One region of the Rahnella sp. R3(2024) genome, then DNA from elsewhere that is predicted to be linked to it. Evidence: predicted binding sites of a transcription regulator. Region 1 holds the regulator's gene; the other holds the start of a gene.
What was found. Region 1 encodes PurR, which represses purine synthesis genes. Its sites were predicted from a motif close to CANGCAAACGTTTGCNTG; they were not measured.
Positions count from the first base shown of each region.

Region 2: cvpA (colicin V production protein) is a predicted target of PurR. The motif match lies at 2,790-2,807, and genes of this name have one in related genera.

Region 1 covers NZ_JBHGBU010000001.1:3,958,817-3,963,956, reverse strand. The annotation lists gene ABSH60_RS18070 (Grx4 family monothiol glutaredoxin) at 1-46, opposite strand, end outside; gene ABSH60_RS18065 (NlpC/P60 family protein) at 506-1,420, shown strand; gene ABSH60_RS18060 (YnhF family membrane protein) at 1,585-1,674, opposite strand; gene purR (HTH-type transcriptional repressor PurR) at 2,008-3,033, shown strand; gene punR (DNA-binding transcriptional activator PunR) at 3,231-4,136, opposite strand; gene punC (purine nucleoside transporter PunC) at 4,273-5,140, shown strand, end outside.
Region 2 covers NZ_JBHGBU010000001.1:797,244-802,383, forward strand. The annotation lists gene ABSH60_RS03385 (UbiX family flavin prenyltransferase) at 1-554, opposite strand, end outside; gene purF (amidophosphoribosyltransferase) at 682-2,199, opposite strand; gene cvpA (colicin V production protein) at 2,230-2,721, opposite strand; gene dedD (cell division protein DedD) at 2,986-3,783, opposite strand; gene folC (bifunctional tetrahydrofolate synthase/dihydrofolate synthase) at 3,773-5,059, opposite strand.

The sequences.
Region 1 (5,140 bases):
TTTCAGAAACTTGCTTCTGAATTTTTTCAATTGTTGGAGTGGTCATTTCTTGCTTCCTCAAGCCGGTACAGGCTGTCACGGTCATTACTCTTCACGCGCAGCACAAAAAAGTGCTGAATCACATTGCCCTCTATTGTAACGATGGCAGCTATCAGATAAAAACGCCATTTTTTGCAGGGTCTTTCGCAATACTGACATTTTATTTCACTATTTTAAGTGCCTGCGTGCGGGCTCACTAAAATAAAGATTCATCGAGAATAACATTTTTGGCGATGACATTAACCAGGGATTTGCATTTCGCCATGGTTTAACACAAATATTAACCTACTGAAAAACGGTCATTTTATTCACTAAAAATGGCGTTTATTTCGACGTTTTAAAAGCTATTAACTTTTTCTCACAATATGATCTAGAATCGATGCAATTCGTGCTGTTTTGTCTGGTTCTTTTAGGCAATACTCTGACATCTCTGATGTTTAACCTAACCACCTATGGTAACGAAGCTATGCGCTTACTGTTCACGCTTTTTGTGCTGCTCTTTACCCAGCTGTTTCTGAATATTGCTCATGCGTCACCGCAGAGTCGTGTTTCTGCCGATCAGCGAAAGAGTCATGTTAATCAGGTTGCCCCTGAGGAACGTCGAAAGCGAAAAACGGTTGCAGCGAAAACCACTAAAAAAACCAAAGTGGCACCGGTGAAAGAACAACAGAGTCAGGAAAAAAATGCCAGTAAGAGAGTCAAAAGCACCGAACTGGTGACGCGAAAGGCCTCTTCTGTCAAAACAGTGAAAACGACGCGGGCTGAAAGTAAGGCCGAGAGTAAGAAAGAAAAAACACTCAAAACCACCAGAGCTGAAACCAAAGCAGATAAGAAAAGTAAAACCCGGGCTTTGGCGAAAAACACCACCGCAAAGACCAGCAAGAAAGAAGCGTATGGCCGACACCGAAAAGGCAAGAAATTAGCCGAAGAAGACAGCAAGCCCATTACGTTAAGCGCGACCCACAAGAAACGTTATCAGCATGCTCAGCAAACGGCGATGACCAAGCTGATGCACCAGGTCGGCAAACCTTATCGCTGGGGTGGTACCTCACCCAATACCGGTTTCGATTGCAGTGGTTTAGTGTATTACGCGTATAAAGATCTGATTCGTATCAAAATGCCACGCACCGCCAACGAGATGTACCACCTGCGCGATGCCGCACCGGTGAAACGCGGTGAACTGGAGTCCGGCGATCTGGTCTTCTTTAGAATTAATAACCGCGGTGCCGCGGACCATGTCGGGGTATACGTCGGTAACGGCAAGTTTATTCAGTCTCCGCGTACCGGTGAAGACATCAAAATTACCTCACTGGGCGACGATTACTGGCAAGATCATTATGTAGGTGCACGTCGGGTAATGACCCCGAAAACGATCCGATAATAAGCAGTTCGTTAAATTTGAAGTTCCGCTAATCATCACTGAATAGCATTTAACGAAGCGTTTGTGCAGGGAAGAATGTCGGCGAAAAAGGGTCAATGTGCAAAATTGAAAAAGGGCGATCCCTGTATAGGGTTCGCCCTTTTTGTTGCCCGATGACAGAGCTTTTAGTTCATCACTGCGGTGAAGCTGAAAGCGATAATCATAAGCAACGCGCAAACGGTGGTAATCAACGACAATTTCAGATTACTGTCCATAAAACCCCCTTACGGATCAATTGTGGCGTTTCATTAAGCCACATAAAATGTGTGCCAACGCATTTTCTCATACTTCATCGCTAAAATCCCGCGTTGATTCATGCGCGATATTCCACAATAACACTTCCACTTTGCTGCATTATAAGAGAAAATTGTCGGTTACCACGCCTGTGTGCCGGTCGATTTCACCCGAGAGCGTTTTGCGCCTCACTCTGACGAATCCACCCAACGATTTCACTGCCTTTTTAAAAGCTCGCAGTGAAATCCACGCAAGCAAACGATTAACATAATGCTAACGTGCTGAAACACGTGAGTTCAGGAGTCATTGTTTACATGGCAACGATTAAAGATGTCGCTAAGCGCGCTGGCGTTTCCACCACAACCGTGTCGCACGTCATCAATAAAACACGTTTCGTCGCCGAAGACACCAAAACCGCGGTTCTGCTGGCTATCAAAGAGCTTCACTACTCGCCAAGCGCCGTTGCGCGCAGCCTGAAGGTCAATAACACCAAAACCATTGGCCTGCTGGCGACCTCAAGTGAAGCGCCCTACTTTGCCGAAGTCATTGAAGCCGTTGAAAACAGCTGTTTCTCCAAAGGCTACACGCTGATTTTGTGTAACTCGCATAATAATCTGGAGAAACAACAGGCCTATCTGCAAATGCTGGCGCAAAAACGCGTCGACGGCTTGCTGGTAATGTGCGCGGAATATCCGGATGAACTGCTGAATATGCTGGAAGAATACCGCTCCATTCCGATGGTCGTCATGGACTGGGGCGAGGCGCGCAAAAACTTCACTGACAGCATTATCGATAACGCCTTCGAAGGCGGTTATATGGCCGGTCGTTATCTGATTGAACGCGGGCATCGTGATATTGGCGTGATCCCAGGGCAACTGGCGCGTAATACCGGTGGCGGTCGGTTCCAGGGTTTCGTCAAGGCGCTGAACGAAGCCAACATTCCTCTGCGCGAAGAGTGGGTAGTTCAGGGTGATTTCGAACCGGAATCGGGGTATCAGGCGATGCACAAAATCCTGATGCAGAAACAGCGCCCTACTGCTGTTTTCTGTGGCGGTGATGTGATGGCGATGGGGGCTATCTGTGCGGCAGATGAGCTCGGTTTACGCGTACCGCAGGATATTTCGGTGATCGGATATGACAATGTGCGAAATGCGCGTTACTTCTCTCCGGCATTAACCACTGTGCATCAGCCGAAAGAGCGTCTGGGCGAAATGGCGTTTACCATGCTGCTGGACAGAATTATCAGCAAACGCGAAGAATCACAGACCATTGAGGTCCATCCCAAACTGGTCGAGCGCCGGTCAGTAGCCGACGGCCCTTTCCGCGATTATCGCCGTTAACAAAAATCTGACGCCTGCCTGTGCAGGCGTTTTTTCTCGTCCCGATCAATACTGGCTTCCGGTATCAGCAGCGTTTAAACAGAGACGATGAGGGTATTAACTCCCATCAGGCCAATGCGGGGATAAGAGTTACGTTCTGACCAAACATTTATCACACCAGTAAACATCCGCCTCCCGGAGAGGTGGATGTTTATTTTCTAATCCCGTAACCATTCCTGATTCATCGTTTCTGTATCGCCCATATATTCCAGCAGCCAGGCCAGCGAAGGAGAGGAGTTACTCTGATCCCACGTCAGGCAACACGGGCTGTCAGGGAACGTATTCTCCAGCGCCAGAACCTGTAATTTCTGCTGTTCAATCTGATGACTCACGCGATGAACCGGCATCATCCCTACGCATAAACCTTCGCTCAGACACTCCAGCGCGCAAGTCCAGTCAGGCACGACCAGGCGCCGCTGATTATCCAGCGTCCAGGTATCACGCTTGGGTAAGGTGCGCGAAGTATCCTCCAGACACAGCGCCGGATAAGGCCGCAGTTGGTCATCGTTCAGCCTGCCGGAGAGATGCGCAAGCGGATGCTGAGGGCTGACGACACAGTGCCAATCCATAAAACCCATATCGCGAAAACTGAAACGCCCGCCCACCGGCACCGCCCGCGTCGCGCCAATTGCCACGTCTGCGCGGCCATCGACCAGCGCATCCCAGACGCCGTTAAATACTTCGGAATGAATGATAAGTTCCGTATCGGGGAAATGACGGTAGAAATCGAGCACCAGCCGCCGCGTTCTGGCGGGTTTCACAATTCGGTCTACCGCCACCCGCAGCTCGCCACGCCAGCCGTTTGCGACCTGCTGGCACTGCCGACGCGTAGCTATCATTTTTTTTGTCAGAATCCGTGCTTCATCAACGAAAACTTTTCCGGCAGGCGTCAGCACCACGTCACGGTGACGCCGTTCAAACAAAGGAACAGCCAGCCAGTTCTCCAGCTGACGAACGGTATAGCTGATGGCAGAAGGCACACGGTGAAGATCCTGCGCTGCTGCGCTGAAACTACCGGTACGTGCTACCGCATCAACTACTTCAAGGGCGTATTCTGACCACATCACTTAGCCTTCAATATTTTTCACAGCAGATTGCAAATATTAGCGTTTCACAAGACTGTTATCAAAGCGTTAAACTCTGCATCCCAACTGTTTTCTGCATCACATCATCTGCAATACATAAATTAACGAGACAAAAATGAAACCCTCCTTTGGATTTATGCTCTATCTCGCCGGATTGAGCATGCTCGGCTTTTTAGCCACAGATATGTATCTTCCCGCCTTCAGCGCGATGCAAATCAGCCTGATGACCAGTCCGGGCATGATCAGCGCCAGCCTGAGTATTTTCCTCGGTGGTTTCGCGATCGGACAACTGCTCTGGGGCCCCCTCTCCGACCGCATTGGCCGTAAACCGGTGCTGCTTATCGGCCTGACGCTGTTTGCCATTGGCTGTCTGGGTATTTTGTGGGTGGAAAATGTGCGTGCGCTGCTGGCGCTGCGTTTCTTACAGGCCGTTGGTGTGTGTGCCGCCGCAGTCACATGGCAGGCGATCGTCGTTGACCGTTTCTCACCGGATGTGGCAAAAAAAACCTTCGCCAGCATCATGCCGCTGGTCGCACTCTCGCCGGCTCTGGCACCGCTGCTCGGCGCATGGGTACTGAATCACTTTGACTGGGAAGCGATTTTCGCTCTGCTGACGGGGGTTACGGTGATCCTCCTTATCACCACGTTGACCTTGCGTGATAAAAAGCACGCAGAACATCCTCCCGAAAATAAAGCCGGTTTTGGTACTTTGCTCACTTCCCGTATTTACACGGGTAATGTGATGATTTACGCCGCCTGCTCTGCGGGTTTTTTCGCATGGCTGACCGGTTCACCGTTCATTTTGAGTGATATGGGTTACACACCGGCGGTTATTGGCCTGAGCTACGTACCGCAGACCATTGCGTTCCTGCTGGGGGGTTTTGGTTGCCGGTTAATGATCAGCAAAATGGATGGCAACAAAATTCTGCCATTTTTATTAGCAGGTTATTGCCTGAGCGTTGTCTGGCTGTTTGTTATTGCCA
Region 2 (5,140 bases), 3.2 Mb from region 1:
CGAACAAACAGGTCTTCCGGCAACTCAATATCGAACTGATCGATGACGCGGTTAACGGTCTGATCGATGATATCTTCCACCGACGTCGGGCGATGATAGAACGCCGGAACCGGCGGCATGATGATGGCTCCGAGCTCAGCGGCCTGAGTCATCAGGCGCAGGTGGCCAAGATGCAGCGGCGTTTCGCGGACACAGAGCACCAGACGGCGGCTTTCTTTAAGCACCACGTCTGCTGCGCGGGTCAGTAATCCGTCGGTATAGCTGTTCACGATGCCGGACAAGGTTTTGATCGAACAGGGTAAAATCACCATTCCGGCGGTTTTAAAGGATCCGGAAGAAATACTGGCGGCGATATCGCGGGAATCATGAACCACATCGGCCATGGCCTGCACGTCGCGCAGCGTCAGATCGGTTTCCAGAGTCAGCGTCTGCCGTGCGGCATTACTCATCACCAGATGGGTTTCGACATCCGGTACGCTTTTTAACACCTGCAACAGCCGGACACCGTAAATTGCGCCGCTGGCGCCTGAAATACCGACAATAAGTCGTTTCATGAACACTGCCTTAGAAGAATGAACCCGGACGGTGCTAATACTGACATACATTCAGGCATAAAAAAACGCGCCCGACCTGTGTGTTCACAGGAGGGGCGCGCTTTATATCATGTCAGCAACGCGCTTATCAGCCTTCGTTGTGCATCTCGAGGTTTTCAGCTTCCTGCTGACCACGTAACGCCTGAGCGTCGTCGTTGCGCAGGGCTTCGAGGTATTCCAGGTAATTCTGGTCAACGTCTTTCGTGACGTAAATACCGTCGAATACTGAACACTCAAATTTCTCGATATCGCTGTTGTCTTCTTTCACTGCGGCGATCAAATCGCTCAGGTCCTGGAAGATCAACGCATCGGCACCGATGATTTGGTTGATTTCGCTGACTTCACGGCCATGCGCAATCAGTTCGTTGGCACTTGGCATATCGATGCCGTAGACGTTCGGGAAACGAATTTCCGGTGCCGCTGAAGCCAGATACACACGTCTTGCCCCCGCTTCACGCGCCATCTCAACGATTTGCTGAGACGTGGTGCCGCGCACGATGGAGTCATCCACCAGCAACACGTTCTTATCACGAAACTCAGCGCGGTTAGCATTAAGTTTGCGACGCACAGATTTACGACGTTCCTGCTGACCCGGCATGATAAATGTACGGCCAACATAACGGTTTTTCACAAAACCCTGACGGTACGGTTTATCCAGGATGCGCGCAATTTCCAGCGCGATATCACATGAGGTTTCCGGGATAGGGATCACCACGTCGATATCCAGATCTTCCCATTCACGGGCAATCTTCGCGCCCAGCTTTTCACCCATACGAACACGGGCGCTGTAGACGGAAATTTTGTCAATGAACGAATCAGGACGTGCGAAATACACGTACTCGAACAGGCACGGATTGTACTGCGGATTCTCAGCACACATGCGGGTAAACAGCTGGCCTTTTTCGGTGATGTACACCGCTTCGCCCGGCGCCACATCACGCAGGAACTCAAAGCCCAGTGTATCTAACGCCACGCTCTCAGACGCCACCATGTACTCATTGCGGCCATCTTCCAACGTACGTTTGCCGATCACCAGCGGGCGGATGCCATGCGGGTCACGGAAAGCTAACATGCCGTGACCGATGATCATCGCCACGCAGGCATAAGCACCACGGATTTTCAGGTTCACCGCCGACACGGCAGCGAAAATGTTGTCAGCTTCGAGCGGATAATGCTGGAAACGATCCAGCTCGCTGGCCAGGATATTCAGCAGGACTTCAGAATCAGAAGTCGTGTTGACATGGCGACGCTGGCCTTCGAACAGATTGCTTCTCAGTTCATGGGCATTGGTCAGGTTACCGTTATGGGCCAGGGTGATGCCGAACGGAGAGTTGACGTAAAAAGGTTGAGCTTCTGAAGCGCTGGAACTGCCAGCCGTTGGGTAGCGAACATGGCCGATGCCCATGTTGCCTTGCAAGCGTTGCATATGGCGGGCTTCGAAAACATCCTTCACCAGGCCATTCGCTTTCCGTAAACGGAAGTTATTATTGGCATCAATGGTGACGATGCCTGCGGCATCCTGCCCACGGTGTTGTAACACCGTTAACGCGTCATAAATCGACTGGTTTACCGGCATGAAACCGGCGATACCGACAATACCGCACATGTTGTCTTTTCCTCTTCAGCGCTGCCAAAACTAAAGATGTTTTGGCAAGAAACTCGACGTGCTCTGCAGGTAGTCAAAGAACCACCTGATGATATAACTGAACTGTGGGATCAACTGGGATTGCTTCCAGTCTTCACTTTGTGAGAAGCCGGTAAAAGTATCCAGGAAGAACAGCATCGCGGAGACAATCAACACCCCGCGCAGCGCGCCGAAGCACACACCTAACACCCTGTCTGTGCCGGACAATCCGGTTCTTTCCACCAGCGAACCAATCACATAGTTGACAATTGCACCTACGATCAACGTCGCGATGAACAAGATGGCAATTGCGATCCCGTTTCGAACTAACTCATCTTCGAAACGCGTGAAGTAGATGGCGAGGTAAGGGTAATAATGACTGGCAACGAAGAAGGCGCAAGCCCAGGTTACCAGTGATAAAGCCTCACGAACAAAGCCACGAATCAAACTGACTAATGCAGAAAATCCGATAACCGCAATGATGACGTAATCAATCCAGACCATTAACTATTCCAGTGTCTAATCCAGTCACGTCTACCCCGGCATCCAAATCGCTGCGAATTCTAACAGAAAAAGAAAACGTTTGCGTAGGGGAAATCTGCCGGTCAGACAAATTAATAATAGCGATTAAAAAAACCTCAATCGCAGCATAACCCTATAAAAACCCAACCTGAGGATCTTATAGAAAAAGGGCACAAATCGCTTGTGCCCTCCCTGGTATTTTTTATGTTTTATCAGTTCCCTCCCCGGCAAAGGGGAGGAGTAACGTCAGTGTGCAGAGTAAGCCCGAACCTGGCCGCCTAATCCGCTGAGCTGTTGCAACTGCGGCAACGAGGCTTCGAGCTTCTGCCTGGAGGCATCCGGCCCGACGTAGAGGCGCGTTATCTGCCCCTGTACCGGCGTTGACGGAACCGTGTAGGCACGGAAACCGGAGAGTCGCAGATTCGCCACGATCTCATTGGCTTTGGCGGCATTTTTCAACGCCCCCAGCTGCACAACATACGACTGCCCCGCCGGCGCTTTTTCTTCCTGCGCCGGCTTCGGCTGTTCTGCGGCTTTCGGTTGCTCTGCCGGTTTAGGCTGTTCAACCGGTTTCTGTTTGACGACAGGCGGTGCTTCGACCATCGGTTTAGGCTCGATCGTCTTAGGCTTCTGAACCACTGGCTTTTGCTCAACCGGTTTCTGCTTCGCAGGTTCGGTACGCGTTGGTTGCACCGTTTTTTTCTGCTCTGGCAGCGTCGTTGCAGGTGGCGTTTCTACCGTGGTATTCCCCGGTGCCACCGCGCCACGATTGGCCGCCGTGGTATTGGTCGCGGAATTGTCAGATTCCGGTGCGCCATGCATCGACTGATCTGCGCCTTCAGGCGCCTGAGCAGGCAGCGACTGCGTCACCGGCGGTACCGAATCCTGCTCCTCGACATCACCCGCTTTTGGCACCAATGGGATCGACGCAAATTCGTCTTCGTAATGTTTTTTCTTGCCGTCGAGTAATCCGGGCAAAATGATGACGCCCAGCGCCACCAGAATGACCGTACCGACCAGGCGATTTTGAAACTTACTTGCCACTGGTTTTCCCCGTATCTAAAGCATCCATTACGTGAGCGACGGTATGAAACGAACCGCAGACGATCACAATATCCTGAGGAGCCGCCTCCTGCATGGCCTGCTTCCAGGCTGACTCCACATCCGTAAACTGACGCGCCGCGGGCAGATGCGCCGTCAGTTCTTCAGCGCTGGCACCGCGCGGGCCTTCAAGCGGCGCGCAATACCATTCATCCACCTGCGGGGACAGACACGCCAGCGTACCGGCAATATCTTTATCTGACAACATGCCGACGACGGCCCGTACTTTCCCGCCATGGCGTGGCTGTTCAGCCAAACGCCCGGCCAGATAGGCAGCAGCGTGTGGGTTATGCGCCACGTCGAGGATCAGGCGCGGTGATTCGCTCACGGTCTGGAATCGCCCCGGCAGCGCCGCACGCGTCAGGCCACTGCGCAACGCCTCAGGCGGGATCTCCAGCGGCGAATAATGCAGGGCTGCCAGTGCCGTCGCCGCGTTGGCTAAGGGAACGTTTGGCAACGGCAGAGCCTCCAGAACGGTGGTTTCCGCCCCTTCCTGCAACGCCGCCCAGCGCCAGCTGTCAGAACCAGCGGTAAAATGCCACTGGCTGTCACGACGGAAGAGATCGGCATTTTTTTCCTGCGCCACATCCGCAATCGACTGCGGCATATCCGGCTCACCGACCACCGCCGGTTTGCCCGAACGGAAAATACCGGCCTTTTCGCGGCCAATGCTTTCGCGGTCTGACCCCAGCCAGTCCGTGTGATCCAGCGCGATGCTGGTCACCACGGCAACCGTGGCATCAACAATATTGGTGGCATCCAGACGACCGCCCAGCCCGACTTCGAGGATCACCACATCCAGCTTAGCCTGCTTAAACAGCTGCAAAGCAGATAAAGTGCCGTACTCGAAATAGGTCAGAGAGATATCGCCGCGCCCGGCTTCAAGCTGCGCGAAAGAGGCGCAGTGTGCCGCTTCGGGTAACTCGTCGCCCTGAATACGCACGCGCTCGGTGTATCGCACCAGATGAGGAGAACTGTAAACGCCGACACGGTAACCCGCCGCCATCAGAATCGATTCCAGCGTGGCGCAGGTGGTGCCTTTGCCATTGGTACCGGCCACGGTAAAGACCAGCGGCGCAGGTGTCAGTAAATCGAGTTGGGTGGCGACTGCGCTGACGCGGCTAAGGCCGAGTTCAATCGCCTGAGAATGGAGATGTTCGAGATAATAAAGCCACGTGGCCAAAGGCGACGTGGCTTGAGGGATAAGTTGATTTTGCATGAGCCCCGTTCAACCTGCATTAGGTTCACTTCGACACTACATCACCAGACTGTGACAGCAGGCAATGCCCTCTTTTTCAGA